Regions from separate parts of the Clostridium cochlearium genome, predicted to be linked through region 2. Evidence: a T-box and tRNA genes for the amino acid it is inferred to sense, from the RefSeq annotation. Region 2 holds a T-box; the other holds one or more tRNA genes.
What was found. The T-box of region 2 lies ahead of ileS (isoleucine--tRNA ligase). A T-box ahead of a tRNA ligase gene usually reads a tRNA of that ligase, here a tRNA-Ile.

Region 1 (16,901 bases), 230 kb from region 2:
AGATGAAGAAGATAGAAGATTAACAGCATATCATGAAGCAGGGCATGCTGTAGTCATGAAATTATTACCTCATTCAGATCCAGTACATCAAATAAGTATAGTACCTAGAGGAATGGCAGGAGGATATACTATGCATCTTCCTGAAAAGGATAGAGCATATATGTCAAAATCTAAACTAGAAGATGAAATAGTAGGATTACTTGGAGGAAGAGTTGCAGAAAAATTAATTATAGGAGATATAAGTACTGGTGCTAAAAATGATATAGAAAGATCAACAACCATAGCTAAAAAAATGGTTATGGATTATGGTATGAGTGAAGTACTTGGACCTATAGCTTTTGGAAGTGGTCATGAAGAAGTATTTTTAGGTAGGGATTTAGGTAAGTCTAAAGATTTTAGTGAAGAAATAGCCTCTAAGATAGATAAAGAAGTTAAAAGAATAATAGATACAGGATATGAGAGAGCTCAAAACTTATTAATGGAAAATATAAATAAACTTCATGCAGTTGCTCAAGAACTCTTAGAAAAAGAAAAACTAGAAGCAGAAGAATTTGAAGAAATATTTCAAAATAGTTAAAACAGAGGATTTCCTCTGTTTTAATTATTATAAAATACGTTAATATTTAAAATTCATTATTGATAGTAATAAAAAGATATCTGTACTTTTTAATTTACAGATATCTTTTTTTAAATTATAATGGTTTGTGTGTAATATAAGAAATATGAATAATTATATAAAAATATAACATAATACAAAAGTAAACAATGTTATATATTTTTATAAATATATATCAAAGGAGTGATTAAACTAATGATATTAGTTTTAGATGCAGGTAATACTAATATGGTTTTGGGACTTTATAAAGATAAAAACCTTATAGCTGATTGGAGACTCTCCACAGACCCTTTGAGAACTGCGGATGAATACAGTATACAAGTTATACAACTATTTTTACAAAATAATTTGAAGGTAGAAGATGTAGAAGGAGTTATAGTTTCTTCAGTTGTACCTAATATTATGTATTCTGTAGAGCGGATGGTATCTAAATATTTTAAGAAGAAACCTATTATAGTGGGACCAGGAACAAAAACTGGCATAAATATAAAATATGATAATCCTAAGGAAGTAGGAGCAGACAGAATAGTTAATGCTGTTGCAGCTCATGAACTATATAAAAAACCTTTAGTAATAATAGATTTTGGCACAGCAACTACATTTTGTGCAGTAACTAAATCAGGAGACTATTTAGGTGGCGCTATAGCGCCAGGTATGAAAATATCATCAGAAGCATTATTTGAAAAGGCTGCTAAATTACCTAGAGTGGAACTTATTAAGCCTCCTACTGTGATATGTAAAAATACTGTTGCAAGTATGCAAGCGGGAATGATTTATGGATATGGTGGATTAGTAGATAATATAGTTACAAAAATAAAAGAAGAACTTATAAACTTAGGAGAAGAAGAGCCTTTAGTAGTAGCTACAGGTGGTTTGGCTAAATTAATAAGTGAAGAATCACAGAGTATAGATTTAATACATCCATTCTTAACTCTTGAAGGTTTAAGAATAATATATGAAAAAAATAAGGATTTGGATATTTAATGAATATATCTAGTTTAGAATTAGATGGCAATGTTTTTTTAGCGCCTTTAGCAGGAGTTACAGATTTAGCATTTAGAGGATTATGCAAAAGAATGGGATGTAATCTTGTATATACAGAAATGGTAAGTGCAAAAGCACTTTTTTATGATAGTGAAAAAACTAAAGAAATGTTGAAATTTTCAAAAGAAGAGCTTCCTATAGCGGTACAAATATTTGGGAAAGAACCTGAAATCATGGCCACGGTAGTAGAAAAATACTTTAATGATAATGAGGATGTTTGTTTAATAGATATTAATATGGGATGTCCAGCACCTAAAATTGTAAAAAATGGAGAAGGATCAGCTTTAATGAAAAATCCTAAATTAGCATCACAAATAGTAGAAAGTATAAAAAAAGTATCTAATAAGCCAGTGTCTGTTAAATTTAGAAAAGGATTTGATAATGAAAATATAAATGCTGTAGAATTTTCTAAGATAATGGAAGCATCAGGAGCAGATGCACTTACTATACATGGTAGAACAAGAGAACAAATGTATCAAGGAAATGCAGATTGGAAAATAATAAAAGAAGTAAAGGAAGCTGTTAAGATACCTGTAATAGGAAATGGAGACATTTTTACAGGAGAAGATGCAATTAATATGATGAAATATACTGAGTGTGATGGTGTAATGGTAGCTAGGGGAGCTTTAGGTAATCCATGGATATTCAATGAAATAAAGGCAAAATTACAAGGTCAACCAATATCAAAACCTTCTCCAGATGAAATATTAGATGTATGTATAGAGCATTTTCAAAGAGCTTTATATTATTATGATGAAAAAAAAGCAATAAGGGAAATGAGAAAACATATAGGATGGTATATAAAAGGGTTAAAAAATTGTAGTAGAATAAAAGATATTATAAATAAGGAATTAGATAAAGATAAGGTATTAAATATACTAAAGGAATACAAAAAAGAATTTGTATAATGAAAATATAATTAGCATATACTTTATTGAATCAATTTAGATTAAGAATGTAAAAGAGTATTAAAATATACTGGAATTGAATTAAGAAATATTAAAATTAATGGTAAAAATATAAATTTTACTAAATACTAAGTTGACATTAAAATTATGCTGATTTATAATAACGTCAATGATTTTGACGAAAACTATTATTTTTTATAAAAAAGATCTAAAAGGAGAGAATGACATGAGTGATTCAAAAAAATATGTTATGACATATGAGGGTATAAAAAAACTGGAGGAAGAACTGGAGTATTTAAAAACTGTTAAAAGAAAAGAGATTACACAAAAAATAAAGGTTGCATTATCTTTTGGAGATTTAAGTGAAAACTCAGAATATGATGAGGCCAAAAATGAACAAGCTTTTGTTGAAGGTAGAATAATTCAACTTGAAAATATGCTTAAAAATGCTACTATAGTAGATGAGAATGAAGTACCAGCGGATACTGTAAATGTTGGAAGTATAGTAAAAGTTAAAGATTTTGACTTTAATGAGGAGGATGAATTTACAATAGTAGGTTCAGCTGAAGCAGATCCATTAGAAAACAAAATTTCTAATGAATCACCAGTAGGTAAGGCTCTAATAGGTAAAAAAGCAGGAGACAAAGTGGAAGTAATTGTACCTGATGGTATAAGTAAGTATGAAATAATATCAGTAAGAAGAATTTAATTGGAGGAATGCTAGCATGTCAAATGAACAAAAGAATTTAATGAACGAAGAAGAAGAGTTTAATAAACTTATTCAAGAAAGAAGACAAAAGTTTTTTGATCTTCAAGCGGAGGGGAAAGATCCGTTCGAAGTAACTAAGGTTGAAAGAACTCATACTTCTCAAGAGATAAAAAATAATTTTGAAGAATTAGAAGATAAAGAAGTTACTGTAGCTGGAAGATTGATGTCAAAAAGAGTACATGGTAAGGCTGGATTTTCTGATATCCATGATAGATATGGAAAAATTCAGCTTTATATTAAAATAAATGATGTGGGAGAAGAAAGATTAAAAGAATATAAATCTTTTGATATAGGAGATTTTGTTTCTATTACAGGAACAGTTTTTAAAACAAGAACAGGAGAAGTTTCTATACATATAACAGATTTTAAACTTATAGCAAAATCTTTAAGACCATTACCAGAAAAGTGGCATGGCTTAAAGGATCCAGATTTAAGATATAGACAAAGATATGTAGATTTAATTGTAAATCAAGATGTAAGAGATACTTTTATGAAAAGAACTAAAATAATAAAGCATATGAGAGAATTTTTAGATGCTAGAGATTATATAGAAGTTGAAACACCTGTATTATCACCAATAGCTGGAGGAGCAGCAGCAAGACCTTTTACAACTCATCACAATGCTTTAGATATAGATATGTATTTAAGAATTGCTACTGAGCTTTATTTAAAAAGATTAATAGTTGGTGGATTTGAAAAAGTATATGAAATAGGTAAAAACTTTAGAAACGAAGGCATAGACATAAGACATAATCCTGAATTTACTATGATTGAATTATATGAAGCTTATGCGGATTATAATGATATGATGGAAATAACAGAAAATATGGTAGCTTATATAGCAGAAAAAGTTTGTGGAAGTACAAAAGTAAATTATGAAGGAACAGAAATAGATTTTAAACCGCCTTGGAAGAGAATTACTATGGTAGATGCTGTCAAAGAATTTTCAGGTGTAGATTTTAATGAAATAAAAACAGATGAAGAAGCGAGGGAGCTTCTTAAAGATAAAGAATTTGAATTAAAGAAGAAAATAGAGGATTGTACAAAAGCAGATGTTTTAAATGTTTTCTTTGAGGAATATGTTGAAGATAAATTAATTCAACCTACTTTTGTATGTGACTATCCAGTTGAAATATCTCCTTTAAGTAAAAAGAAAACTGATAATCCTGCTTATACAGAAAGATTCGAAGGTTTTGTATATGGAAGAGAATTATGTAATGCATATACTGAACTAAATGATCCTATAGTACAAAAGGAGAGATTTATTCAACAATTAAAAGAAAGAGAATTAGGCGATGATGAAGCATTTATGATGGACGAGGACTTTATTAATGCTTTAGAAATAGGTATGCCTCCAACAGGAGGACTGGGAATAGGAGTAGACAGACTAGTTATGTTCTTGACAGATTCTCATTCCATAAGAGATGTAATTTTATTCCCAACTATGAAACCAACACATAATTAATAAGCTTTATTAATTAAAACCTTTTGTAAGCAATTCTAAAGAATATTGAATAACTATAGACAGTTTTTCTGCTTTATAGTTATTCAATGTTAATAAAACAAAAAAATATATTAAAAATAGTTGCATTATAAAAAATATATGTTATAATAATTATTGTATTAAATGTTCCGTGGTAGCTCAATGGTGGAGCATTCGGCTGTTAACCGAAGGGTTGAAGGTTCGAATCCTTTCCACGGAGCCATTTTTATTTTTTGACTATTGACAAAATCAATCTATTTGATAGAATATATTATAATTTAATATATCGCGATGATAGAGAAGAGTAACTGTAAAAACTTTAAAGAGAAGTTATGGATGGTGTAAATAACTAAGTTTTTATTGTGAATGGAGCTCTAGAGTGAAAAATGTAGAGTAGGGCTGTTGCCAAAAAGGGTGGAACCGCGGAAGGTTACTTTCGTCCCTTATGGTAGCAGTTTTTTTTATACAAAAAATTAAATTATTAATAATAAGGAGGAAAAATCATGGCAGTTGAAAAGACTATGGATAAAATAGTGGCATTAGCTAAGAATAGAGGATTTATATTTCCAGGGTCTGATATTTACGGAGGCTTAGCAAATTCTTGGGATTATGGTCCTTTAGGAGTAGAGTTTAAAAATAACGTAAAAAAAGCGTGGTGGAAAAAATTTGTTCAGGAATCACCATATAATGTAGGTATAGATGCGGCAATATTAATGAACAGAGAAGTATGGGTAGCATCTGGACACGTTGGAGGATTTTCAGATCCATTAATGGATTGTAAAGAGTGTAAGACAAGGTGCAGAGCAGACAAATTAATAGAAGATTATATGCAAGATAAAGATGAAAATTTTGAAACTGCAGATGGATGGAGTAATGAAGAGTTAAAGAATTTTATTGATGAAAACAATATAGCATGTCCTAAATGTGGAGCACACAATTTTACTGATGTAAGAAAGTTTAATTTAATGTTTAAAACTTTTCAAGGAGTAACAGAAGACGCTCAATCAGAAATATTTTTGAGACCAGAAACAGCACAAGGAATATTTGTTAATTTTAAAAATGCTATTAGAACTACTAGAAGAAAAATGCCTTTTGGAATGGCTCAAATAGGTAAATCTTTCAGAAATGAAATAACTCCTGGAAACTTTACTTTTAGAACTAGAGAGTTTGAACAAATGGAATTAGAGTTTTTCTGCGAACCAGGAACAGATTTAGAATGGTTTGAATATTGGAGAGATTATTCATGGAATTTCCTATTATCACTTGGACTTACAGAAAAAAGTTTGAGGATAAGAGAACATTCTAAAGAAGAATTGGCTTTTTATAGTAAAGCGACAGTAGATATAGAATACCTATTCCCATTTGGATGGGGAGAATTATGGGGTATAGCAGATAGAACAGACTATGACTTAAAACAACATATGAACCATTCAGGAGAAGATTTAACCTATCTAGATCCGAAAACTAATGAGAGATATATTCCTTATTGTGTGGAACCATCATTAGGAGCTGATAGAGTTGCACTTGCATTCTTAGTTGATGCATATAATGAAGAAGAACTTGATGGTGGAGATACTAGAACTGTTTTAAAATTACATCCAGCATTAGCACCATTTAAAGCAGCTGTTCTTCCATTAACTAAAAAGCTTAAAGACAAATCATTTGAAGTTTATAGTATGTTAAGTAAATATTTCAATGTAGATTATGATGAAGCAGGAAGCATAGGAAAAAGATATAGAAGAGAAGATGAAATAGGAACTCCTTATTGTATAACTATAGATTATGATACGTTAGAAGACAATACTGTAACTATTAGAGATAGGGATTCTATGGACCAAATAAGAATAAATATAGATAAACTAGTAGAATATATATCAGAAAAAGTTCAGTTTTAGAATAAATAATAAAGCCAGGAGTTAATATTTTTTAACTCCTGGCTTTATTATTATAAAAATAGTTAAAAAAAAGACCGGATTTTTATCCGGTATAAATAGGGTTTAATCATGGGGATATGTTATATGTTCAATTAAAACTTGGGGAATTATATTAATGTTTCCTTACGGCACGTTTATTAGTATATCATCATGTTTTCTACAATGCAATACAAAGAAACAAAGTCTTTAAATTAAATATTTTCTAATAATTTAGACTTACTCAAGTTCATTTTTAGAAAAGAAAATATATAGGTTTTATAAATTCGATTAGCTTAGAGTATAATTTTAATAAGTAGAAGTGTTATAATTATTTATAATAAAAATATAATATGGAGGGAAAAATGAATAAGGATTTTAATGAATTTAAAAAGTTTATATACAATAAGAAGGTAGCAATAATAGGTTTAGGTATTAGCAATATGCCCTTAATAGAATTTCTTTCTAATCTAGGTGCCAGGGTAACAGGATTTGATAAAAAAAATGAAGATGAGTTAGGAAAGGATATAGAAAAATTAAAAGAAAAGGGAGTTAACTTTGAGTTAGGGAGCAACTATTTAGATAAACTTTCAAATTTTGATGTTGTTTTTAGAACACCGTCCATGAGAGTAGATCATCCTATTTTGACAAAAGCTAAATCTGAAGGAGCATATATAACCTCGGAGATGGAACAGTTTATAAAATATTGTCCAGCAAAATTATTTTGCGTAACAGGTAGTGATGGAAAAACAACTACCACTACTTTAATATACAATATGTTAAAAGCTGAAGGATATACTGTATGGATAGGTGGGAATATAGGGACTCCTTTATTTACTGAAATTGAGAAAATAAAAAAAGAAGATATGGTAGTTTTGGAATTATCAAGTTTCCAGTTGATGTCTATTAAGGAACCTGTAGAAGTTGCACTTATAACAAATGTATCTCCTAACCATTTGGATATTCATAAAGATATGGAAGAATATATTGAAGCTAAAAAGAATATTTTTAAATATCAAAGAAAAGATGATCTTTTAGTAATTAATGAAGACAATAAAGTAACAAAATCCATGGAAAAGGAATGCATAGGAAGAGTACTTAAGTTTAGTATGAAAGAAAAATTAAAAAAAGGTGCCTTTTTTTATGATGAATATTTATATATTAATGAAAAAAAAGTTTGTAATATGAACGAAGTAAAATTAAAAGGAATGCACAACATAGAAAATTTATTAGCAGCCTTTTGTTGTGTTAGTGAAGATATTAGTATAGATAGTATGGGGAAAGTGGCAAAAAATTTTGCAGGGGTAGAACATAGACTAGAATTAGTGAAAGAAATTCAAGGAGTTAAATATTTTAATGATTCTATTGCATCAAGTCCAACTAGAACACTAGCTGGATTAAAGTCTTTTGATAGACCAGTTATTTTGATTGCAGGAGGATATGATAAAAATATATCTTTTGATATTTTAGCTAAAGAGGGAATTTCTCATATAAAGCATTTAATATTATTAGGTGATACTAAATATAAGATAGAAGAAGCTTTTAAAAATATAATGAAAGATAGCAATCAATATATTCCTATTTCTATATGCAATTCTATAGAGGAAGCTGTAAATATAGCTAAAGAAAATGCAAAGTTTGGAGATATAGTAACCTTATCTCCTGCTTGTGCTAGCTTCGATATGTTTAAGAACTTTGAAGAAAGAGGAAATAAATTTAAAAGTATTATAAATAACTTGTAATTATTTTATAATTTAAGGGAATACTACTCCTGAATACATTGGATTCAGGAGTAGTTGTTTTGATTTAACAAAACAACTGAATCAAGTGTATCTTTATATGAATTATAGAGAAAAAGATAAAAATAGAGATTAAATAAAAGATAATTGTATAAAATAAGATATTGATAATATGTATCTAAATCTAAATATGTTAGAATGAAATACGTTGTTGAAACAAAACAACGCGTAACCTTGAAAACAACACATTTATTAAACATAAAATATTTAATAAAAAAGTGTTGACAAGTTTAAAAAAAACTTGTATACTGTAAAAGTCGCTTGATTGCGACAGACGAATAGGTCTTTGAAAATTAAACAGAGAAATAAGCCAGTCGATTCTTATTGAGAATCAAAAAATAGTAATGAGCAAATTTTATCAATTATATAGTTGATAAAGATTAAACTTTTAAATTGAGAGTTTGATCCTGGCTCAGGACGAACGCTGGCGGCGTGCTTAACACATGCAAGTCGAGCGATGAAGCTTCCTTCGGGAAGTGGATTAGCGGCGGACGGGTGAGTAACACGTGGGCAACCTGCCTCAAAGAGGGGAATAGCCCTCCGAAAGGAGGATTAATACCGCATAAAGTTAGAGTTTCGCATGAAACTTTAACCAAAGGAGTAATCTGCTTTGAGATGGGCCCGCGTCCCATTAGCTAGTTGGTAAGGTAATGGCTTACCAAGGCAACGATGGGTAGCCGACCTGAGAGGGTGATCGGCCACATTGGAACTGAGACACGGTCCAGACTCCTACGGGAGGCAGCAGTGGGGAATATTGCGCAATGGGGGAAACCCTGACGCAGCAACGCCGCGTGGGTGATGAAGGTTTTCGGATCGTAAAACCCTGTTTTCTGGGACGATAATGACGGTACCAGATGAGGAAGCCACGGCTAACTACGTGCCAGCAGCCGCGGTAATACGTAGGTGGCAAGCGTTGTCCGGATTTACTGGGCGTAAAGGGTGCGTAGGCGGATGCTTAAGTGAGATGTGAAATACCTAGGCTTAACTTAGGGGCTGCATTTCAAACTGGGCATCTAGAGTACAGGAGAGGGAAACGGAATTCCTAGTGTAGCGGTGAAATGCGTAGAGATTAGGAAGAACACCAGTGGCGAAGGCGGTTTCCTGGACTGTAACTGACGCTGAGGCACGAAAGCGTGGGTAGCAAACAGGATTAGATACCCTGGTAGTCCACGCCGTAAACGATGAATACTAGGTGTAGGAGGGTCCAACCTTCTGTGCCGCAGTTAACACATTAAGTATTCCGCCTGGGGAGTACGGTCGCAAGACTAAAACTCAAAGGAATTGACGGGGGCCCGCACAAGCAGCGGAGCATGTGGTTTAATTCGAAGCAACGCGAAGAACCTTACCTGGACTTGACATCCCCTGAATTACTCGTAACTGAGGAAATCTCTTCGGAGACAGGGAGACAGGTGGTGCATGGTTGTCGTCAGCTCGTGTCGTGAGATGTTGGGTTAAGTCCCGCAACGAGCGCAACCCTTATTATTAGTTGCTACCATTAAGTTGAGCACTCTAATGAGACTGCCCGGGTGAACCGGGAGGAAGGTGGGGATGACGTCAAATCATCATGCCCCTTATGTCCAGGGCTACACACGTGCTACAATGGTGGGTACAGAGAGAAGCAATACCGCGAGGTGGAGCAAATCTCAAAAACCCATCCCAGTTCGGATTGCAGGCTGAAACTCGCCTGCATGAAGCCGGAGTTGCTAGTAATCGCAAATCAGAATGTTGCGGTGAATACGTTCCCGGGCCTTGTACACACCGCCCGTCACACCATGAGAGTTGGCAACACCCGAAGTCCGTGAGGTAACCGTAAGGAGCCAGCGGCCGAAGGTGGGGTTAATGATTGGGGTGAAGTCGTAACAAGGTAGCCGTAGGAGAACCTGCGGCTGGATCACCTCCTTTCTAAGGAGTAAAATATTGGTTTATATTCTCTGTTTAATTTTGAGAGACTTATGTCTTTCTAAATGTTCTTTGAAAATTGCACAGAGTAAACTAAGGTAAATTAAACCTTTAAATTTTAATAACAGAAGTTATTGAAAAATACTAAAAATTACTAGAAACAAGTAGTGCTAGGCATAAAGTGAGTGAGGAACGGAGTTTAGCGGAAGCTAAATGAGTACCAGAGCGAACTTTATAACGACGCAATACGAAGTTTATAGGAATTTTAAAGATCAAGCTACAAAGGGCATATGGTGAATGCCTTGGCACCAGTAGCCGATGAAGGACGTGATAAGCTGCGATAAGCTTCGGGTAGGCGCAAATAGCCTGTGATCCGGAGATTTCCGAATGGGGAAACCTGCATACCTAACGGTATGTACCATAAACTGAATACATAGGTTTATGGGGGTATACCCGGGGAACTGAAACATCTAAGTACCCGGAGGAAGAGAAAGAAAAATCGATTTTCTTAGTAGCGGCGAGCGAAAAGGAAAGAGCCCAAACCAGAAATTTATTTCTGGGGTTGTGGATAGACCATAACGAAGACAGACTTTAATCGAAGAGAGCTGGAACGCTCTACCACAGAAGGTAATAGTCCTGTAGGTAAAAAATCATGTCTTTTAGGTCTAATCCAGAGTACCACGAGACACGTGAAACCTTGTGGGAAGCAGGGAGGACCACCTCCCAAGGCTAAATACTAACTGGTGACCGATAGTGAAGCAGTACCGTGAGGGAAAGGTGAAAAGAACCCCGGAAGGGGAGTGAAATAGAACCTGAAACCGTATGCTTACAAACAGTGGGAGCACGTTAATGTGTGACCGCGTGCTTTTTGTAGAACGAGCCAGCGAGTTACGGTATGTAGCAAGGTTAAGCACTTAAGGTGCGTAGCCGAAGGGAAACCGAGTCTGAATAGGGCGACTAGTTGCATGCTGTAGACCCGAAACCGAGTGACCTATCCATGGGCAGGTTGAAGCGGAAGTAAAATTCCGTGGAGGACCGAACCACGTTGGTGTTGAAAAACCATGGGATGACCTGTGGATAGCGGAGAAATTCCAATCGAACTCGGAGATAGCTGGTTCTCCTCGAAATAGCTTTAGGGCTAGCGTCTGGTTATTGAGTAATGGAGGTAGAGCACTGAATGGGCTAGGGGCTGACAACAGTTACTGAACCCTATCAAACTCCGAATGCCATATACTTTTATCCAGGCAGTCAGGCTGCGAGTGATAAGATCCGTAGTCGAGAGGGAAACAACCCAGACCATCAGCTAAGGTCCCAAAGTGTAAGTTAAGTGGAAAAGGATGTGGGATTTCTAAGACAACTAGGATGTTGGCTTAGAAGCAGCCACTCATTTAAAGAGTGCGTAATAGCTCACTAGTCAAGAGATCCTGCGCCGAAGATGTCCGGGGCTCAAACTTACCACCGAAGCTATGGATTCAATAGAATGGTAGAGGAGCTTCCTGTATGGGTAGAAGTCGTATCGTAAGAAGCGGTGGACTGTACAGGAGTGAGTATGCTGGCATGAGTAGCGAGAAATAAGTGAGAATCTTATTGGTCGAAAACCTAAGGTTTCCTGAGGAAGGTTCGTCCGCTCAGGGTTAGTCGGGACCTAAGCCCAGGCCGAAAGGCGTAGGTGATGGACAATCGGTTGATATTCCGATACCGCCAACTTTCGTTTGACAGATGGGGTGACACAGAAGGATAAGGTATGCACACTATTGGATGTGTGTCTAAGCACTTAGGCGTGCTTGATTGGCAAATCCGTCAAGCTTAGCTGAGGTGTTATGGGGAGCCTATTTTGGCGAAGTACCTGATTCCACACTGTCAAGAAAAGCCTCTATGGAGAATGTTGGTGCCCGTACCGCAAACCGACACAGGTAGGTGAGGAGAGAATCCTAAGACCATCGGAAGAATTGCTGTTAAGGAACTAGGCAAATTGACCCCGTAACTTCGGGAGAAGGGGTGCCTGCTTCACGGCAGGCCGCAGTGAATAGGCCCAAGCAACTGTTTATCAAAAACACAGGTCTCTGCTAAAGCGAAAGCTGATGTATAGGGGCTGACGCCTGCCCGGTGCTGGAAGGTTAAAGGGATCTGTTAGCGTAAGCGAAGCGGTGAACTTAAGCCCCAGTGAACGGCGGCCGTAACTATAACGGTCCTAAGGTAGCGAAATTCCTTGTCGGGTAAGTTCCGACCCGCACGAATGGCGTAATGACTTGGGCACTGTCTCAACAGCAAATCCGGCGAAATTGTAGTGCAAGTGAAGATGCTTGCTACCCGCGATAGGACGGAAAGACCCCGTAGAGCTTTACTGTAGCTTAACATTGAATTTCGGTATTGTCTGTACAGGATAGGTGGGAGACTTGGAAGCAGGAGCGTCAGTTTCTGTGGAGTCACCCTTGGGATACCACCCTGATAGTACTGAAATTCTAACGGAAAGCCTTGAAACAGGTTGCCGGACATTGTTAGGTGGGCAGTTTGACTGGGGCGGTCGCCTCCTAAAAAGTAACGGAGGCGCCCAAAGGTTCCCTCAGCGCGGTCGGAAATCGCGCGTAGAGTGTAAAGGCATAAGGGAGCCTGACTGCGACACATACAGGTGGAGCAGGGACGAAAGTCGGGCTTAGTGATCCGGTGGTTCCTCGTGGGAGGGCCATCGCTCAACGGATAAAAGCTACCTCGGGGATAACAGGCTGATCTCCCCCAAGAGTCCACATCGACGGGGAGGTTTGGCACCTCGATGTCGGCTCGTCGCATCCTGGGGCTGGAGTAGGTCCCAAGGGTTGGGCTGTTCGCCCATTAAAGCGGCACGCGAGCTGGGTTCAGAACGTCGTGAGACAGTTCGGTCCCTATCCGTCGCGGGCGTAGGAAATTTGAAGGGAGCTGTCCTTAGTACGAGAGGACCGGGATGGACTGACCTCTGGTGCACCAGTTGTCACGCCAGTGGCACAGCTGGGTAGCTAAGTCAGGAAGGGATAAACGCTGAAAGCATCTAAGCGTGAAGCCCACCCTAAGATGAGATTTCCCATGACGTAAGTCAATAAGATCCCTTGAAGAACACAAGGTTGATAGGTCAGAGGTGTAAGTGCAGCAATGTATTTAGCTGACTGATACTAATAGATCGAAGGCTTGATCAAAAATATTACTCTGTGCAATTTTGAAAGAATAATGCTTTCAAAAAATAAAATAAAAAAATTTAAAAAAACTATTGACAATATTCTTCATATAAATTATAATTTTAAATTGTAAGATAGAAAAATATTTTGTTGATAAATCTGGTGATTATAGCTAGAAGGTAACACCCGTTTCCATGCCGAACACGATGGTTAAGCTTCTAAGCGCCAATGGTACTGCAAGGGTGACCTTGTGGGAGAGTAGGACATTGCCAGGTAAATGTGGATCTTTAGCTCAGCTGGTTAGAGCAACCGGCTCATAACCGGTAGGTCCGGGGTTCGAGTCCCTGAAGGTCCACCATATTTTGGGGGTATAGCTCAGCTGGGAGAGCACCTGCCTTGCAAGCAGGGGGTCAGGAGTTCGAATCTCCTTATCTCCACCAAAATAATTACATCTGCTAAGACAGATGTTTTATTATCCTTATAATTGATCTTTGAAAATTAAACAGAGAAATAAGCCAGTCGATTCTTATTGAGAATCAAAAAATAGTAATGAGCAAATTTTATCAATTATACAGTTGATAAAGATTAAACTTTTAAATTGAGAGTTTGATCCTGGCTCAGGACGAACGCTGGCGGCGTGCTTAACACATGCAAGTCGAGCGATGAAGCTTCCTTCGGGAAGTGGATTAGCGGCGGACGGGTGAGTAACACGTGGGCAACCTGCCTCAAAGAGGGGAATAGCCCTCCGAAAGGAGGATTAATACCGCATAAAGTTAGAGTTTCGCATGAAACTTTAACCAAAGGAGTAATCTGCTTTGAGATGGGCCCGCGTCCCATTAGCTAGTTGGTAAGGTAATGGCTTACCAAGGCAACGATGGGTAGCCGACCTGAGAGGGTGATCGGCCACATTGGAACTGAGACACGGTCCAGACTCCTACGGGAGGCAGCAGTGGGGAATATTGCGCAATGGGGGAAACCCTGACGCAGCAACGCCGCGTGGGTGATGAAGGTTTTCGGATCGTAAAACCCTGTTTTCTGGGACGATAATGACGGTACCAGATGAGGAAGCCACGGCTAACTACGTGCCAGCAGCCGCGGTAATACGTAGGTGGCAAGCGTTGTCCGGATTTACTGGGCGTAAAGGGTGCGTAGGCGGATGCTTAAGTGAGATGTGAAATACCTAGGCTTAACTTAGGGGCTGCATTTCAAACTGGGCATCTAGAGTACAGGAGAGGGAAACGGAATTCCTAGTGTAGCGGTGAAATGCGTAGAGATTAGGAAGAACACCAGTGGCGAAGGCGGTTTCCTGGACTGTAACTGACGCTGAGGCACGAAAGCGTGGGTAGCAAACAGGATTAGATACCCTGGTAGTCCACGCCGTAAACGATGAATACTAGGTGTAGGAGGGTCCAACCTTCTGTGCCGCAGTTAACACATTAAGTATTCCGCCTGGGGAGTACGGTCGCAAGACTAAAACTCAAAGGAATTGACGGGGGCCCGCACAAGCAGCGGAGCATGTGGTTTAATTCGAAGCAACGCGAAGAACCTTACCTGGACTTGACATCCCCTGAATTACTCGTAACTGAGGAAATCTCTTCGGAGACAGGGAGACAGGTGGTGCATGGTTGTCGTCAGCTCGTGTCGTGAGATGTTGGGTTAAGTCCCGCAACGAGCGCAACCCTTATTATTAGTTGCTACCATTAAGTTGAGCACTCTAATGAGACTGCCCGGGTGAACCGGGAGGAAGGTGGGGATGACGTCAAATCATCATGCCCCTTATGTCCAGGGCTACACACGTGCTACAATGGTGGGTACAGAGAGAAGCGATACCGCGAGGTGGAGCAAATCTCAAAAACCCATCCCAGTTCGGATTGCAGGCTGAAACTCGCCTGCATGAAGCCGGAGTTGCTAGTAATCGCAAATCAGAATGTTGCGGTGAATACGTTCCCGGGCCTTGTACACACCGCCCGTCACACCATGAGAGTTGGCAACACCCGAAGTCCGTGAGGTAACCGTAAGGAGCCAGCGGCCGAAGGTGGGGTTAATGATTGGGGTGAAGTCGTAACAAGGTAGCCGTAGGAGAACCTGCGGCTGGATCACCTCCTTTCTAAGGAGTAAAATATTGGTTTATATTCTCTGTTTAATTTTGAGAGATTAATTTTTAATCTCATAAGGGCTTATAGCTCAGCTGGTTAGAGCGCACGCCTGATAAGCGTGAGGTCGATGGTTCGAGTCCATTTAAGCCCACCAATAGTTCTTTGAAAATTGCACAGAGTAAACTAAGGTAAATTAAACCTTTGAATTTTAATAACAGAAGTTATTGAAAAATACTAAAAGTTACTAGAAACAAGTAGTGCTAGGCATAAAGTGAGTGAGGAACGGAGTTTAGCGGAAGCTAAATGAGTACCAGAGCGAACTTTATAACGACGCAATACGAAGTTTATAGGAATTTTAAAGATCAAGCTACAAAGGGCATATGGTGAATGCCTTGGCACCAGTAGCCGATGAAGGACGTGATAAGCTGCGATAAGCTTCGGGTAGGCGCAAATAGCCTGTGATCCGGAGATTTCCGAATGGGGAAACCTGCATACCTAACGGTATGTACCATAAACTGAATACATAGGTTTATGGGGGTATACCCGGGGAACTGAAACATCTAAGTACCCGGAGGAAGAGAAAGAAAAATCGATTTTCTTAGTAGCGGCGAGCGAAAAGGAAAGAGCCCAAACCAGAAATTTATTTCTGGGGTTGTGGATAGACCATAACGAAGACAGACTTTAATCGAAGAGAGCTGGAACGCTCTACCACAGAAGGTAATAGTCCTGTAGGTAAAAAATTATGTCTTTTAGGTCTAATCCAGAGTACCACGAGACACGTGAAACCTTGTGGGAAGCAGGGAGGACCACCTCCCAAGGCTAAATACTAACTGGTGACCGATAGTGAAGCAGTACCGTGAGGGAAAGGTGAAAAGAACCCCGGAAGGGGAGTGAAATAGAACCTGAAACCGTATGCTTACAAACAGTGGGAGCACGTTAATGTGTGACCGCGTGCTTTTTGTAGAACGAGCCAGCGAGTTACGGTATGTAGCAAGGTTAAGCACTTAAGGTGCGTAGCCGAAGGGAAACCGAGTCTGAATAGGGCGACTAGTTGCATGCTGTAGACCCGAAACCGAGTGACCTATCCATGGGCAGGTTGAAGCGGAAGTAAAATTCCGTGGAGGACCGAACCACGTTGGTGTTGAAAAACCATGGGATGACCTGTGGATAGCGGAGAAATTCCAATCGAACTCGGAGATAGCTGGTTCTCCTCGAAATAGCTTTAGGGCTA
Region 2 (16,901 bases):
AAAGATATTTTAAGATTTTTCCCTATAGATGAAAAAAAGATTTTTGTAACTCATTTAGCAGCAGATGAAAAATATAAACCTTTAAATAAAGATAAATGCAACTATATTCTAAAAAATTACTATGACATAGATTATCCTTTTATACTTTATATAGGTGGTTTTAGTCCTAGAAAAAATATAAAATCTTTGTTGATTTCTTTTTCTAAAATATATAAAAAATTAGATAAAGATTACAAAATAGTCATAGTAGGTGCTAATAAAAATGGTTCAAAAATCCTAATAGATATGGCTAAAAAGTTGAACATAGAATCTAAAGTAGTATTTACTGGTTTTGTTCCTGAAAATCACTTGCCTATTTTATACAATAGCTGTGAAACATTTGTATATCCTTCATTATATGAAGGATTTGGACTTCCTCCATTAGAAGCTATGTGCTGCGGCGCTCCAGTTATAACTTCTAATATAACTTCTATACCTGAAGTAGTTGGTGATGGAGGACTTCTTATTGATCCTAATGACATAAATGAATTTTCTGATGCTCTTGAAAAAACTTTATTAGATATATCTTTTAGATATGAATTGCAGAAAAAAGCTTTAAAAAGATCTTCTTTATATTCATGGGAAAACACAGCTAGAAATACTCTTAAAGTATATAATAATATTATTTCTAACAATATATAAAAGGCTTAATTAAAATTAAGCCTTTTTCATTGAACTTACTACTTTGGGGAAACTTTCTGTATAATTTTTTCCGTATCAACTTCTTCATCATTAATAAATTTTAAAGTTTTATTTATATTTTTTCTTATATCTTCGTAATCTTCATTATATTTTATATTAGGAGACTTTCTATACACATCATAAACTAATTCAAATATATTTTCACCATTAAAAAAGTCTTCTTTTTTATTTAAACTCTTTGATTTATATACATTTATATTAAATGGCAATACTTTTTCATCTTTAAATATTTTTTCTTGAAGTTTTTCATTCTCTATTATAAATTTCAAAAATGTTCTTGAAGCTTTATTATTTTTTCCCTCAAAGACTAACAAGCTATACTCATTCTTACTTACATTTCTGTTTCCAGCTAAAATAAATGCAGGTATTCTCTTTATTGTATAATCTCCTTTCATACTTGGCAACTTTTCTATAATATTATATACATCTGTAGCCGTACATATAGTAGATACAACCTCTTCACTTTTTAACGCTTCTATTAGTGAATTATTTTCCTCCCTATAAATCATTTCATTTTTATTAAATATATTCAGCAATTCAATAGCCCTTATAGACTCACCACTAATTATAGTTTCATTTCCCTTTTCATCTTTGTATCCTCTTCCCAATTGATTTAAAAATATATCATATAAATCTATATTCTTATAGTTATGCATAAACTTATAGTTCTTATTTAATTTTTTATTTATATATTTACTACTTTCCACATAATTGTCCCAAGTTTTTATATCATCTAAATTTATATTGCATTTTTCGTATATATCTTTTTTATATATCATTAAATAGGGATTACTGCCTAAATCTATGCCATAAGTAACATTATCTAGGGATACATTTTCTAAACTTCCATATTTAAAATGTTTCTTATATTTTGATAAAAATTCTTCTAAATTTAAAAAATCATCCTTAAATTTACTTAAAAAATATTTTGTATGTTCACTTTTTATAATTATAATATCTGTTTCCTTTTTATCTTTTGATATATCTTTTTCTAAGCTTATATTAACTTTAACATTAGGATAGTAATTATTAAATTCTTCCACACATTGATTAATATAAGATAGCATTTCTTTAGGAACTGATATAGATAAATCACCTCTAGTATTTTTATCTAAAGTACTGACATTATCTTTCTTTTTACACCCAGTTAAACTAAAAATCATAAATATAGTTATAATCAAAATACTATATTTTTTTATATTTATATTCTTCATAAAATAATCACCACTTAATATTTTAATATGATTATTTTAATAATAGTTTAATAAAATCATAATGTCAAAATATATTAAAAATCCGCCATAATTTATGGCGGATTTTTAATATATTTTGACATTAGCCTTTTGACATAGAATAATTCCCTGTAGAATTAAACTCTTCAACCCACTCCTTATCTGCATAGGGCTTAAATTCGTCTGCTAATTTGTCTAAAGTATCTTTAAAGTCTTCATCATATAGCATCATTTCTGCACCCTTATCTGTAGGTTTTGCCCCAGTTTTATTCATTATATCTCTAACTACTTGTGGATTATCTATCATCATACATGGTCTCAATAAATTATTATTATATGGTTGATTCTTTATTAATTCCTTAAAAAATGGTCCTTTAAAAACTTCTATTAATGACTTGTTTTTTAAATTATCTGTAGCAAAGTGTGCAAATATACAAGGCTCCACATCTTCTTTTGAATTTATATGGCAATAATATTTACCCGCTATACATCCTCCAACATAAGGTGCATCATTGAAAAAATCAATAGCAAAATAAGGTTTATTATTTCTAATCTTCCTTATTCTTCTACCTAGGTATAGTCTTTGCTCAGGTTCAAGCATAAGTTCAAAATTAGGATCTTCACCTACTGGCATAAATATAAAATACCAACTCATCTTAGATCCTTTTTCTATAAGCATATTAATAAATTCATCTGAAGATACAATGTCAATATTGGATTTTCCTACAGCACTAGAAACTCCAAATAGTATTCCTCTTGTTCTTAACATATCCATACTTTTCATTACCTTTTTAAATACGCCTTTACCTCTTCTAGCGTCTGTTTCTTCTTCAAATCCTTCAAGAGAGAGCATAGGAATAACATTCCCTAATCTTTGGATCTCATCTGATAACTTATTATCAAATAAAGTTCCATTAGTAAAAGGCATAAATATAGCATCATTGTATTTTTCATATATTTTTAGTAAATCTTTATAAAAGAATGGTTCTCCGCCTAAAATAATAAAGTAATAAATGCCAATTTCAATGGCTTCTCCTATAATTCTATCCAATTCTTCATAGGTTATATCATCCTCTTTGCTATAACTTGACGCATAGCATCCCCTGCATCTTAAGTTACATCTCATAGAAGGACTTATTAAAATTACAAAAGGTGTTTTTATTCCTTCTTCTTCTAAAAGCTTAGCTCTTTTAGGCATTCCATACCAAACTGCATTTCCAAAAAAATTCGTAAAGAGTTTGTTAAGACAATTTTTATTGGTAGTTTTCAATATGTTATTAACATATTCATTAATAGACGGCATATCATTGTAGTATTTATAAACAGTATTAATCCTTTGTAAATTTTCTTCATCTTTTCCAGCTATTTTCCTAGCTATATGAAAAACTTTTTCTACATTTTTTTCAGGATTTTTGTTCAATAGTTCAACAGCATTGCTAATTAGAGTATCCCTTATTCCTTTTTCCATGGATTCTTTAATACTCATATTTATCCCTCCAAATTAAATATGTCATAAGAATAACTTATATTTACTGTTAATTTATACTCTAGAGTATAACTATATTATATTCCTTTACATTGTAAAAACAAACCTTTGTATATTATAGTTAACAATTTTTTAATATTCTAAATTATATATTTTATTATAACCTTAATATATAAAATTATCTAAGGACTTTCTTTATATACTAAGTAAAATTATGAAACTTATTAGAAGATTTTAATTCATCAACTAAATATTTTATTTCCTGATCTTTGTTTTTATCCATTATAAGCATTACATCTCCTGAATCTACTATTATAAGATCATTTATTCCAAAGCCTATAATTAATTTTTCTTTACTAAAAATTATACAATTGTTGCTTTGCTCCAAAAAAGCATTCCCTTCTACATTATTTCCTCGGAAATTTTTTAAAAATCTTGATAACGACATAAAACTACCTATATCATCCCATGTAAATTCACATTTTATAACATAGGCCTTTCTAGTTTTTTGCATGATCCCAAAATCTACAGATATTCCATCTATTAACCTGTATTCTTCTCTTATAGTATCTTCCTCTTTTTCAGTATCTAAATTATAGTATATATTCATCATGCTTTTATACATTTTGGGTAAATATTTTTCCATCTCTCTTAAGTATATATCTGCTCTCCAAACAAACATTCCACTATTCCAAAGATAATTTCCTTTCATTATTAAATCCTTAGCAACTTCTACATTAGGTTTTTCTACAAATCTTTCTACCTTATAAGTAGCAATACTACCCTGTATTCTTTCTCCTGCTTCAATATATCCATATCCAGTTTCTGGCCTTGTAGGCTTAACTCCAATTGTTAGCAATCCTCTCTTTCTTTCTACCGTTTCTACCGCTTGTTTCATAGTATCCATAAAAACTTTTTCATCTTCAATATAATGATCTGATGGAAGAACCATCATTACAGCATCTTTATCTTTTTTTAATAATTTAACTGCAGAAAGTCCTATACAAGTTGCCGTTTCTTTATTCTCTGGTTCTAAAAATATGTTATCCTTACTTAATTCAGGCAGCTCTTCGTATACTTTTTCTAAATAAGCCTCATTTGTAACTAAATATATATTTTCTATATTTACTAATGGCTTTATTCTATCCACCGTATTTTTTAAAAAACTTTTATTATTAATTATTTTTAAAAACTGCTTAGGTCTATTTTCTCTAGAAAGGGGATATAATCTTGTTCCTTTTCCTCCTGCTAAAATTAGCGCATATAACAAAAAAACATCACTCCGAATTATTAGTCATAAAATATATTATGAAATAACAATCGGAGTGGTGATTAATTTTTAAAATTTAAACTGCTTTTAGCCCTTTATTTTTTATTAATATTTTTTCCTTAATATTATTTTTATTAGGCAATATATCTAAAGAACTTAGTTTTAAAAAGAAATCTAACATAGTCTTTTCAGGATTTCTATGATAATCCAAATCTCTTATTTTAATTATATTCCATCCCATATTTTTTAATTTCAGCTCTAGTTTATACTCATCTCTTATTTCTTCACTAGTCCTTTTTTCACTTCCATGTACCTTACATTTTATAAATACTTTATTATTACGTCCTTCTACTATAAAATCTGATTTTATGCCATATACATCTGAACTTGGATATATTTCATAACCTTTAGAATTGATTATATTGTATATTTCTTTGTGTAAGGCCCTCTTCTCCATATATTCTAGTTTGTTATTATTATCATTGTATTTTTTATAGTTATTGCAATACTCTAACAATTCATATCTTACGCAATCTTTATTTAAGTCTTTGAGATCAACAGAGTGAAATACCCACATTTGATTTTTAGCTCTACTAGCTGCTACATTAAATCTTTTTATATCTGCCTCTTTAGTTAATGACGCAAATTTCATATTGTTTCCAATAACCATAGATAAAAATATTATATCTCTTTCATCACCTTGGAACGAATACGCATCTCCACAAATTATTTTTCTCTTTATCATTTCCTGTATTCCTATTTTTTCTTTTAAAAGTTCCTGAATATATTCTCCTTGGCATTCTCCTAATAAAGATATAACTCCCATTGTCATTCCATTATATCTTTTATCATTGCAACACTCATATATTTTATTTGCTATACACATTGCCTCTTCTTTATTAATACTCTTTTTTTCATCTCTCTTTCCATTATTTACTTTAACAGTTTTTATAGGTGTCAATAATCTTTCTGATCTTTTTGCATGCCTTAATATTTTTATCTCATTGAAATAACATAATTTATTGCTAAAGCCTATTATTTCTGGTAGAGATCTAAAATGTTCTTTTAATATAATCCTATCTGGAAATACTCTTAAAGCTGTATCATAAAGGCTTGTTTGAAGATCAAACCACTCTTTATGCGGAATATTTTTCAAGTATATATTTCCTAAGTTTTTTACTTGTTCAAAGTTTATTCCAACAGCTTGTGGGCTTATCTGTTGTTCATCTCCAACTATTATAGCTTTTTTTCCCCTCATTAAAGCACATAAAGAAAAAATATTACTTTGACTGCTTTCATCACATATAACTACATCAAATTTTCTATCTAAAACATTTATATTTTCAATAACATTATCTACAGGCATTATCCAAATGGGTATAATATTTTTGCACTTTTCCATTTCTTGTTGAGCTAATTTTACATATTCATCTGTATATTTACCCTTACCCTTACCTATTCTTTTAACTGCATTTAACCAACTCATTAAACTCCTTTTTTCATCTTCTGATACTTTCATTATTTGATTGTACCAAGTTTTCTTATATATTATATTTTTAATTATCTCTCTTTCCCTATTCTTTTCATACTCTAATAATTCTTCAATTTTATCCTCGTCTACCTCTTTTATTTTATTTAATAAGCAATCCCATTTTCTCCATCGCCAAGCTCTATTCCAATTTTTAAAATACTGACAATCTCCTTTTTCAATTTTGTTATATGTTTTTGGACATACAATCTTTAATTTATTAGATATTATATTCATTTCTTCTATTTTTCTTTTCAATACTTTTAAATCTTCGAGATATTCATAACTGTTTTTTAATTTACATATATCTAATTCTTCTATAGCATTTACTATATCGTAAAATTCTTGTTTTTGTGATAAAAAAGTAGTCATAGTATTTAAATAAGTTTTAGCTTGGTTATATTGGTTTATTTCCTCTATAGAATCTATACATTCTTCTAAATAAATAAGTGTACTTTTTTCAGTCCATTTTAAATTTCTAGGATATTTTATATTACCTAAATATTTGTTTATAGACATTCTTATTCTTTCATCCCAATGGACTATGCCTTGAATATTTTTTATATAATTTTCTATAATTATAATGCTATTTACATTACTTTCTTCTATAAAGAGTTCCTTGTACATATTCATTGTATTATTCCATAAGCTTATCATACTCTTTTCTATATTATTTTGCTCAAAATATAATTTTATTATAATAGCCGGTTCTATTGAGTCTATAGGTTTACAATCTACTAAACATTCATTTATTATATATGAGCAATCTTTATTTAAGAATAAAAAACTCTTTCTTAATTTATTTTTCTTATTTATTTCTTCATATATTTTATCAAAATCCTTTTCAAATTTATATAAATTTACATCTTTAGGAATAGATATATTATGACTATTTAGCTCTTTCTTTATAACCGATAGCCGATTTGAATATCTTCTCCAATTTAATAACATAGATGAAATTGAAGCTTTTAAAATATCGCTATTAAAATAATCTTTCATAACTTTTATAAGTTTTAATTTTTCTAAATCATCAATTAGCTCCATACCTTCCCAGATAACTTCTTTAACTTTATTGTACTGAAATCCTTCATCACTGTATATATTCCAACCATCTACTTTATCTAAATTATATTCATATCTATTTTTTAAATCTAAAAACTTTTTTATTGCATAAGATAACTCCTTATATGATGGAATTTTGTCTAAAAGTATGCCTATATCTTTGATTTTTGCTAATTCTTCCTTTTTTATAGTTCGCCTATATTCTACTAATCTTTCAAATTCATTTTGCGATATAGGAGCTTTATTGCTTAAGTCTATATCATCTTCTATCCATGAAAAATCTTTTTCATTCTCTCTTAACCAAATTGCTATATCATTAATTTTAAATGTTTCTCCACAATAGTTGATATTCATATTCTCTCTCCTGTTTATGTATATTAATCTTTCAAAATACTTATTTTGATTTAATCTACATAATTCTAGCTCATCTTTTAGTTTAGTTAATTCTTCACTTAATATTCTAGGATTCAAAGCTAAATTATCTACTATCTGCCTAACAGATTCTTCTAAGTTTTTTATAGATTTTGTATCATTACCATTTAAATTAACACAAAGTGCTTTAATTTCTTCTGGTATTTTATCTAATAAAACTTTTAAAGCTTTTCCTTTTTCGCTAGTAACTAACACTCGTTTACCGTGAGCTAGTAAATGACATATCAAATTAGCAATGGTATGACTTTTACCTGTTCCTGGTGGTCCTTGTACAACTACACCAAATTCTTTAGATATTTTTCTTGCTATTTCCTCTTGCTCATCATTTATAGGCAAAGGAAATAATAGTTCCTTCTCCACAGCCTCCCATTCCTTTATTGTTTTCTCGTCTTCATATAATCTCTCTTCAGTAGCTAAGGCTTGTATACTTTTTGGTATCTCCATACCATTATCTAATCCATGTATTATATCTTTTATGTCTTTCTTCCATAAATTTGTATTAATGTTTCTAACTATGATTAAATTATTTTTTATTATATTGGGTTCTTGCAAACTTGATTTATTAACATCTTTTTTATACAAACTACTTAATATTTCACTAAAATAAGATTCTATACTTTTATAATCTAAGGGATTTATTTTCTCTATGCTAATATTTTCTTTTATTTTTAATAAATTATTGTAATCATATACATTTATTCCTTGTAAAAAATGTATATCTAACTGTATTTTATCCTTTAATTTAATATAAAATTTATCATCTTCACTATTATAGTCTAAACTGATCTTTGCAATGAATAATGGATGATATATATCTTCCTTTTCAATTTCCCATTTTAATATTCCTGTTCCAAATATTATCTCTATTTTTTCCTCCTTTTCAATACTTTGATATAAATCAAATAAAAAATTATATTCTTTAAAACATTCTTTATCTATGCTTATCCACCAATCGTCTTCTATATTATTATTTTTTGTACAACCCTTTTCTTTCAACAAATTATCCACTACAAAAGTATTTTTATAGTATTTAATATTTCTTGTAATTTTTTCATTTAATGATTTTAAATAATAAAGATATTCGAATATATTCTTCACATTTTTTCTTATATCCATACATATCCCCCTAAATTAGTAATTTAAATCAAAACTACTAATATATTGTGTTTGTGTTAAATTATACCATTTATTGTTTTTCTTTTCAAAATTTTCGTATAACATTATTTTCTTTTACATGACATAAAAAAAACACAGCTTTTGCTGTGTTTTTTCATGTTACTATTATTCTTAACAAATTTTTATTATTTTTTACATGAATCTCTTTCTATAAGACTATAATTTAATACATAATGTTCTTTTTCCAATTGTTCTTTATTTATAATTTTTATAAGCATTCTCATTCCTACTGACCCCATATCGTACATAGGTTGTGCTATAGTTGTAAGTTTAGGATAAAAAATAGACGCTGAATATATATTACTAAACCCGATTACATCTACATCTTCTGGCACCTTTAATCCATTATCTCTTAGGGCATTTATTGCTCCCATGGCAATTTCATCACTAGCACAAAAAACACTATCTATGGATTCTTCTTTAAGTATATGTTTCATACCTTCATAGCCATCTCCTGCTTTCATTCCAGATATATAAATTAAACTTTCTCTTATTTTTATATTATTTTTTTCTAAAGATTCTTTATATCCCTTATATCTAAGTGCACCTGCATTATTTTTTTCATCTTTAGGACCTATATATGCAATTGTTTTATTCCCTTTACTTATTAAATATTCCACTGCTTCATATGCTGCTTTTTTATTATCTATACTTACACTTGGGAAATCCTTATTTTCATCTGTTGTTTCCACTAGTACCGTAGGAATATTTAATTCTTTTATTAATTCTACAGTTTCATTTTCTAAAGAATTACTCATATAAAGGACTCCATCAGTCATTTTTTCTTTCAATACTCTTAAATATTCTTTCTCTTTTTCTGTATCTAAATCTGTATTACATAACATTATATTATATTCATATATATTAGCTACATCTTCAGCTCCCCTTACTATTTCAGGGTAAAATTGATTAGATATATCTGGAACAATTATTCCTATGGTACTTGTCCTTTGAGTCTTTAAACTTCTTGCTACTATATTAGGTCTATAACCCAATTTTTTTATTGCAGCTAATACCTTCTTTTTAGTATCTTCATTAACTACATCTATATCATTTAACACTCTTGATACTGTAGCTATAGATACTCCAGCTTCCCTAGCTACGTCTTTTATTGATGCTGGCATATTATCAACTCCTAATACAGTTTTTCTTTGATTTTCTATTCAAATTACACTTTTCTTTACTTATATTCTACGATATAGCCTAAAAAATAGCAAACCTTTTCAAGGCTTAAGATTATTTACGCAAATTAAAAATTATATATAATTAAAGGACATTAAATACTTTTAATGCCCTTTAATTATTACTATTTTATAACTTCTACTTGTATTTTAAAATCTTCTCCATTTATCTTACAGTCTACATATTCTATATCTTTATTATATAAAACTTCTTCTGCAATAGTTTCTTTTCTTATACTATCTTCAAATTTTTTCACAACTTTTTCTAAAGCTTCATTTCCAGATACATATAACTTAATTCTATCGGCAACTTCAAATTCTTTTTCTTTTCTCATATTTTGAATTTTGCTTAAAATTTCTCTTAATTGCCCTTCTTCTTTTAATTCTTCAGTTATAGTTGTATTTAAAACTACACCAATAGTACCTTCTCCTGCAAAAGCAAATCCTTCTAATCCTTTCATTGTTACTAGTAAGTTTTCTTCATTTAATTCTATTTCATTTTCATCTATATTTATGGCTACTTTTTCGCCTTGTCTTATCTTTTGAGCTAATTCCATTTGATCCATAGAAGCAATTTCTTTCCTTATTTGCGGAATATATCTTCCATATTTCTTACCAAGTACTGGCAAGTTAGGTTTTATATTAAACTCCACATAACTGGACAAGTCTGCGCCAAATGTAATATTCTTTATATTTAGCTCATCTTTTATAATACGACCATAATATTCTGGAAGTGTTTTACTACTTACTAACATAGAAGATAAAGGCTGTCTGTTCTTTATGTTCACAGAGTTTCTAGCACTTCTTCCAAGTTTAACTATTTTATAAGCTTCATCCATTTCTTTTTCTAATTCTTCCTGAATTAAGTTTTCATCATACTTAGGCCAAGTGCATAAATGTACACTTTCTGAAGCATTTTTATCTAATCCTCTAACTAAATTAGTGTAAATTTCTTCTGTTATAAATGGTACAAATGGAGCTGCTATCAAGCTTAATGTAGTTAAAACCTTGTATAATGTCACATATGCTCCTATTTTATCTTCTGTTAATTTTTCACTCCAAAATCTAGATCTATTTCTTCTTACATACCAATTTGAAAGTTCATCTACAAAATCCTCTATAGCCAATGCAGCTTGGGTTATTCTATAATTATCCATATGTGCTTCCACATCTTTTATAAGTGAATTTAATTTTGAAATAATCCATTTATCCATTACATTTTCACTTACAAAATCTTTGTATTCTAGTGGATTAAATTTATCTATATCAGCATAAAGCACATAGAAAGAATATACATTCCATAAGGTATTTAAAAACTTTCTTTGAGTTTCTTCTACATCTTCAGGTGAAAATCTTGTAGGAAGCCATGGTGCACTTGCAGTATAAAAATGCCATCTACAAGCATCTGCCCCAACACTATCTAAAACATCAAATGGATCCACAACATTTCCCTTAGACTTTGACATTTTTAATCCATGTTTATCTAAAACGTGACCTAATACAATACAATTTTCAAATGGATTTGTATCAAATATAGCTGTTGATATTGCTGTTAATGTATAAAACCATCCTCTTGTTTGATCCACTGCCTCTGATATGAATTGTGCTGGAAAAGTTTTTTCAAATACCTCTTTATTTTCAAATGGATAATGATGTTGAGCAAAAGGCATAGATCCTGAATCAAACCAACAGTCTATCACTTCTTTTGTTCTTTTCATTTCTTTTCCACACTTAGAACACTTTAACTTAACTTTATCTATATATGGCTTATGAAGCTCTATATTCTCTGGTACATTTATTCCTTTTTCTTTTAATTCTGCAATACTTCCTATACATTCTCTATGACCGCATTCACATTCCCAAATAGGTAGTGGTGTTCCCCAATATCTATCTCTTGAAATACCCCAATCAATTACATTCTCTAAGAACTTTCCAAATCTTCCTGTTCTAATATTATCTGGATACCAATTAACCTTATTATTATTTTCTAATAGTTTATCTCTTAGAGAAGTCATTCTTACAAACCAGCTATCTGTTGGATAATATAAAAGTGCTGTATCACACCTCCAACAATGTGGGTAAGAGTGAGTAAATTTTTCTGATTTATATAGTATTCCTTTTTCATTCATATATTCTATAATCTTAGGATCTGCTTTCTTAACAGGTATTCCTTTCCAAGGTTCTACACAATCAACAAACTTACCTTCTCTATCTACAAGATTTATCATAGGAAGGCCGTATTTTTTACAAACAATATTATCATCTTCACCATATGCAGGTGCTGTATGAACTATACCTGTACCATCAGATAAAGTTACAAAGTCACCATGAATTACTTTAAATGCTTCTTCCTCTGGAGTGTAAAATGGTAACAATTGTTCATACTTAAGACCTAATATATCTTCTCCTTTAAATTCTTTTATTATTTCATATTCTCCGTCTATTACACTATTTACTAATTCCTTTGCAAGAATTAAAATTTCATCATTATTTTTTACTTCAACATAATCAAAATTCTTGTTAATAGCTAACGCTACATTGCTTGGTAATGTCCAAGGAGTTGTAGTCCATGCAAGTATGTATTTATTTTCTTCTCCTTTTACTTTGAATTTTACAAATGCAGTAGCTTCTTTTACATCCTTATATCCTTGTGCAACTTCATGAGATGAAAGTGCTGTTCCACATCTTGGGCAGTATGGTATAACTTTATGACCTTTATATAAAAGCTCTTTATCCCATAATTGTTTTAATGCCCACCATACTGATTCTATGTAATCATTATGATAAGTAACATATGGATTCTCCATATCTACCCAAAATGCTAACTTTTCAGACATATCCTTCCACATGCTAGAATATGTAAATACAGAATCTTTACATTCTTTTATAAATTCTTCTACACCAAACTTTTCTATTTCCTCTTTTCCTGAAATTCCTAGTTTTTTTTCTATTTCAAGCTCTACTGGAAGACCATGTGTATCCCAACCAGCTTTTCTTAAAACTCTGTAGCCCTTCATTACCTTATATCTTGGAATTAAATCTTTTATAACTCTTGTAAGAACGTGGCCTACGTGAGGTTTACCATTAGCTGTTGGTGGACCATCGTAAAAAGTAAAGTATTCACCTTCTTCATTTAAAGCAAAGCTTTTATCTACTATGTCATTTTTATTCCAGGAATCTAATATTTCTCTTTCCATTTGTACAAAACTTCTTGAACTATCTATCTTTTTATACATTTTACAGCTCCCTCCTAAAAATTATTCTTGTCATATACTTGCCATAATAATCAATAAATTTATATAAAATTAGTTTCTTATACAATAAAAAACTCCGTCCTAATAGGACGAAGTTTTACTTCGCTATACCACCTATAAAATTAGTGTATTCTTTTCAAACACAAATATGTTCTATCCTTTAACGCAGGATTACGAATATACTTACTAAAATTTCAGCAATCTACTCCAAGGTGATTTTCCTTAAAATCCCACCTGTGAAATTTCACCAACCTTTCACTCTCTGTAAGGGTTATTTTAAGTACTCTTCCTTTTCATAGTATTTAAAAACACAATTATTATTAAAATCTATTAGAATACATTATATTATATGGTTTATTTGTTGTCAATTTAATTTAATAATCCTAAAGATTTTAAAATTCCATTCGCTATTGATTGTGCACATTTATTTTGAAATTCATCAGTATTTAAATTTTTTTCTCCTTCTACATTACTAATAAATTCTAATTCTGCTAATATAGCTGGACTAGTACTATTTCTTAAAACATAAAAATTAGCTGTTTTAGTACCTCTATTTACTGTTCCCAAATTTTTAATTAATTCGTTTTGAACATTAGTAGCTAGTTTTTGACCTAATATGCTTCCACTACTATAGTAAGTTTCTGTTCCTTTAGCTGAAGGTATATTATCTACTGAATTACAATGTATAGAAACAAAATAATTTGGATTCATACTATTAGCTATTTCTGTTCTCTTTTTTAAGTCTAGTCCTTCCGAAGATGGCCATGATACTTCATCACTAGTTCTAGTATATACTACTTTTACTCCTTTATTTTGTAAAATTGATCCTGTCTTCTTGGCTACTTTTAACGTTATATCCTTTTCTTTTATTCCTGTAGGTCCTACTGCTCCAGAGTCATAACCCCCATGTCCTGGGTCTATACAAACTGTATGCTTACTGTTGCCTTTTCCTATAACAAGTAATGTTAAAATAACTTCTTTTGGATATCCATTTACTCTTCCTTTGTATGCATATGTACCTGCTTTGGTTGTATTTGCTGCTGTGCTATTCCAAGTTATATTTTCTTCTTTAGTTCCACCTTGAATAGTTTTAACATTAATCTTTGAAGGCAACTCATATTTTTCACCTTGTGATACACTTTTGATTATATCATCTACTGAAGCTATAGTTATATTGTTATATTCATTATTAATATTTTCTTTGTAATAGTCTAAAATTCCATCTGCTATAGCTTTTCCTAACTTTTCTTGAGTACTTGAGTCTGTTAACTTTTTTTCATCTTGTGGATTATTTATAAATCCTAGTAATACTTTTACTATAGGTTCATTAACCGCATATATTTCTTGGAAATTTCCAGTTTTTACTCCCCTATTTCTCATACCAGTATACGATGATAATTTACCTTGAATTTTATCTGCTAAATTTTTTCCAATAAAATCTCCTTCTTTATGAAAAGTTTCTATACCTGTAGCATCGTTGTTAGCTGCTATATTACAATGTATACTTACTACAGCATCTACAGGGGTTACACCTATAACTTCAAATCTTGATTTAAAATCATTTTCTCCATATTTAATATTATCATCTTTTCTAGTATAAACTACTTTTATACCAGCATTCTCCAAAATAGATCCTGCTTTTAATGCTACATCTAAGTCTATATCTTTTTCTAATGCCCCATTTGGACCTGAATTACCTGTATCACTACCACCATGTCCTGCATCTATGCATATAGTGAATCCACTTTTGTCTATCGGTGGTACTGCTGTATTATTCTTTATAATAAACTTCATCTTTACATTAGTTGCCATACTTTTACCTGAAAGTTTCTCAATTCCTTTATTAGCTATAAGGAAATAAGTTTTCCCATATTCATAACTTCCTTTAGGTGATATGTACACTGATTTTTTATCTGCACTGACCTCTAGATTAGTTTCTATCTTTTTACCATTTTCATCTGTTACATATATTGTATTATTATTTACTGTACTAATTCTTAAAATGTCATTAAATTTTATAATCCATCTTTTGTTTTGATCTATACCTTGTTTAGTGGGAATTATGTTAAAATCTTCTGAAGCTTTCACATTATATGCTGTAGATAATAAAAATAAACATAAAAATACGGCGCTAAATACTATTAAGCTTTTGCATTTTTTCATTAAAACACCCCATCCTATTTATTATTTTTTCGCTTATACATTTCATATTTATTAAAAGAATCTTTTAATGCAACTATTAGTGCCTTTTGAGAAGTAGCTAGAAATCTTTCATTTATTTCTAATATTATCTTATTTAGATCTTTTACTAAATTTTTACCTACTAAAATAGTTTTTATAAAATCATTAGTTATATCACTTATTGTATTGCAAGTTACATCAATAATAATATCTGTATCTTTATCTAATATAAGGCCTAAAAAAAAGGAATTGTACATTTTAGTTATGGGATCCATATTATTAGATTTTGACATGCCTGTTACATATATAGTATTAGTATCATAAATCATTTTTTTCTCTCCATTCTTTATTAAATAATAACATATATTATTTTATAATTAAATTATACAATAGTTTAACTATAATTTATACTTTATTAAAAATAAAAAAGAGAATTGTCTTACTTTAGCAATTAATTACTAAAGTAAGACAATTCTCTCTTAACTCACTTTTACTTCAATATTATCTCATCAGGTTCTTTTAATTTAAGCATGTCCATTATAATTCTATATTTTTCTTTATCTCCTGTAGTAAAAACCTTAAAAAATTTATTTCTATTGTCTTCTTTAAGTAAATCCATCTCCTGTAAATATTCTTTTATCGCAATAGCGTGATGATGTGCTGGATTTAAAAAATTTACATCTGGATAGCATTCATCAAAAATATGCTTAATTATTGGATAATGAGTGCAACCTAATATTATTGTATCTACATCTTCTCTTGATTTAATATCATCTATATCAGTTTTTATAATATTTCTAACTTCTTTTTCATTTATTTCTCCACTATCTACTATAGCTGCAAGTTCTGAACATCCTTTCCCGATAACCTTTACATCTCCTAGCATTTTATCATAGTACTTAGTGCTTACAGTAAAATTAGTTGCAATTAGCCCAACTTTATCTCTTTTCTGAATATTTTTTATATTATTTACTATAGGATCTATTACTTTTATTATCTTTACATCATAATCCCTACTTATTTCATCTATAATAGTTGAAATTGTGTTACAGGCAACAGCTATAACTTTAACATTTTCAGATATTAAAAACTCTATCATTTTTCTAGTAAGTTTTATAATCTCTTCTTCTGTCTTATTCCCATATGGAACATTTTTGTTATCACCAAAATAATATATGTTTTCATTTGGTAATAATTCTTGAAGTTCCTTTACTGTTGTAAGTCCACCTACTCCTGAATCTAAGACTCCAATGGCACTGTCCTTTGTAATCATAAATATCAACCTCCTCAAAAAATAAAGCCAGATTATTGTCTTATTTAACAAAAATCCGGCTTCTTTACATTTATATATATAAGTT

Region 1: it encodes a tRNA-Ile, which carries the amino acid that the T-box ahead of ileS (isoleucine--tRNA ligase) is inferred to sense. The anticodon was not compared.

Annotation. Positions count from the first base shown of each region.
Region 1 covers NZ_LT906477.1:2,310,027-2,326,927, reverse strand. The annotation lists gene ftsH (ATP-dependent zinc metalloprotease FtsH) at 1-577, shown strand, start outside; gene CKV72_RS11435 (type III pantothenate kinase) at 812-1,600, shown strand; gene dusB (tRNA dihydrouridine synthase DusB) at 1,600-2,568, shown strand; gene greA (transcription elongation factor GreA) at 2,795-3,277, shown strand; gene lysS (lysine--tRNA ligase) at 3,294-4,802, shown strand; tRNA gene CKV72_RS11415 (tRNA-Asn) at 4,969-5,043, shown strand; gene CKV72_RS11410 (glycine--tRNA ligase) at 5,324-6,715, shown strand; gene murD (UDP-N-acetylmuramoyl-L-alanine--D-glutamate ligase) at 7,096-8,472, shown strand; rRNA gene CKV72_RS11400 (16S ribosomal RNA) at 8,919-10,431, shown strand; rRNA gene CKV72_RS11395 (23S ribosomal RNA) at 10,699-13,595, shown strand; rRNA gene rrf (5S ribosomal RNA) at 13,733-13,849, shown strand; tRNA gene CKV72_RS11385 (tRNA-Ile) at 13,856-13,932, shown strand; tRNA gene CKV72_RS11380 (tRNA-Ala) at 13,939-14,014, shown strand; rRNA gene CKV72_RS11375 (16S ribosomal RNA) at 14,169-15,681, shown strand; tRNA gene CKV72_RS11370 (tRNA-Ile) at 15,748-15,824, shown strand; rRNA gene CKV72_RS11365 (23S ribosomal RNA) at 16,031-16,901, shown strand, end outside.
Region 2 covers NZ_LT906477.1:105,754-122,654, reverse strand. The annotation lists gene CKV72_RS00605 (glycosyltransferase family 4 protein) at 1-681, shown strand, start outside; gene CKV72_RS00600 (ABC transporter substrate-binding protein) at 720-1,955, opposite strand; gene CKV72_RS00595 (radical SAM protein) at 2,077-3,459, opposite strand; gene CKV72_RS00590 (mannose-1-phosphate guanylyltransferase) at 3,662-4,729, opposite strand; gene CKV72_RS00585 (AAA domain-containing protein) at 4,806-8,867, opposite strand; gene CKV72_RS00580 (LacI family DNA-binding transcriptional regulator) at 9,053-10,051, opposite strand; gene ileS (isoleucine--tRNA ligase) at 10,234-13,344, opposite strand; T-box leader at 13,445-13,668, opposite strand; gene CKV72_RS00570 (N-acetylmuramoyl-L-alanine amidase) at 13,732-15,525, opposite strand; gene CKV72_RS00565 (DUF3870 domain-containing protein) at 15,540-15,872, opposite strand; gene murI (glutamate racemase) at 16,034-16,816, opposite strand.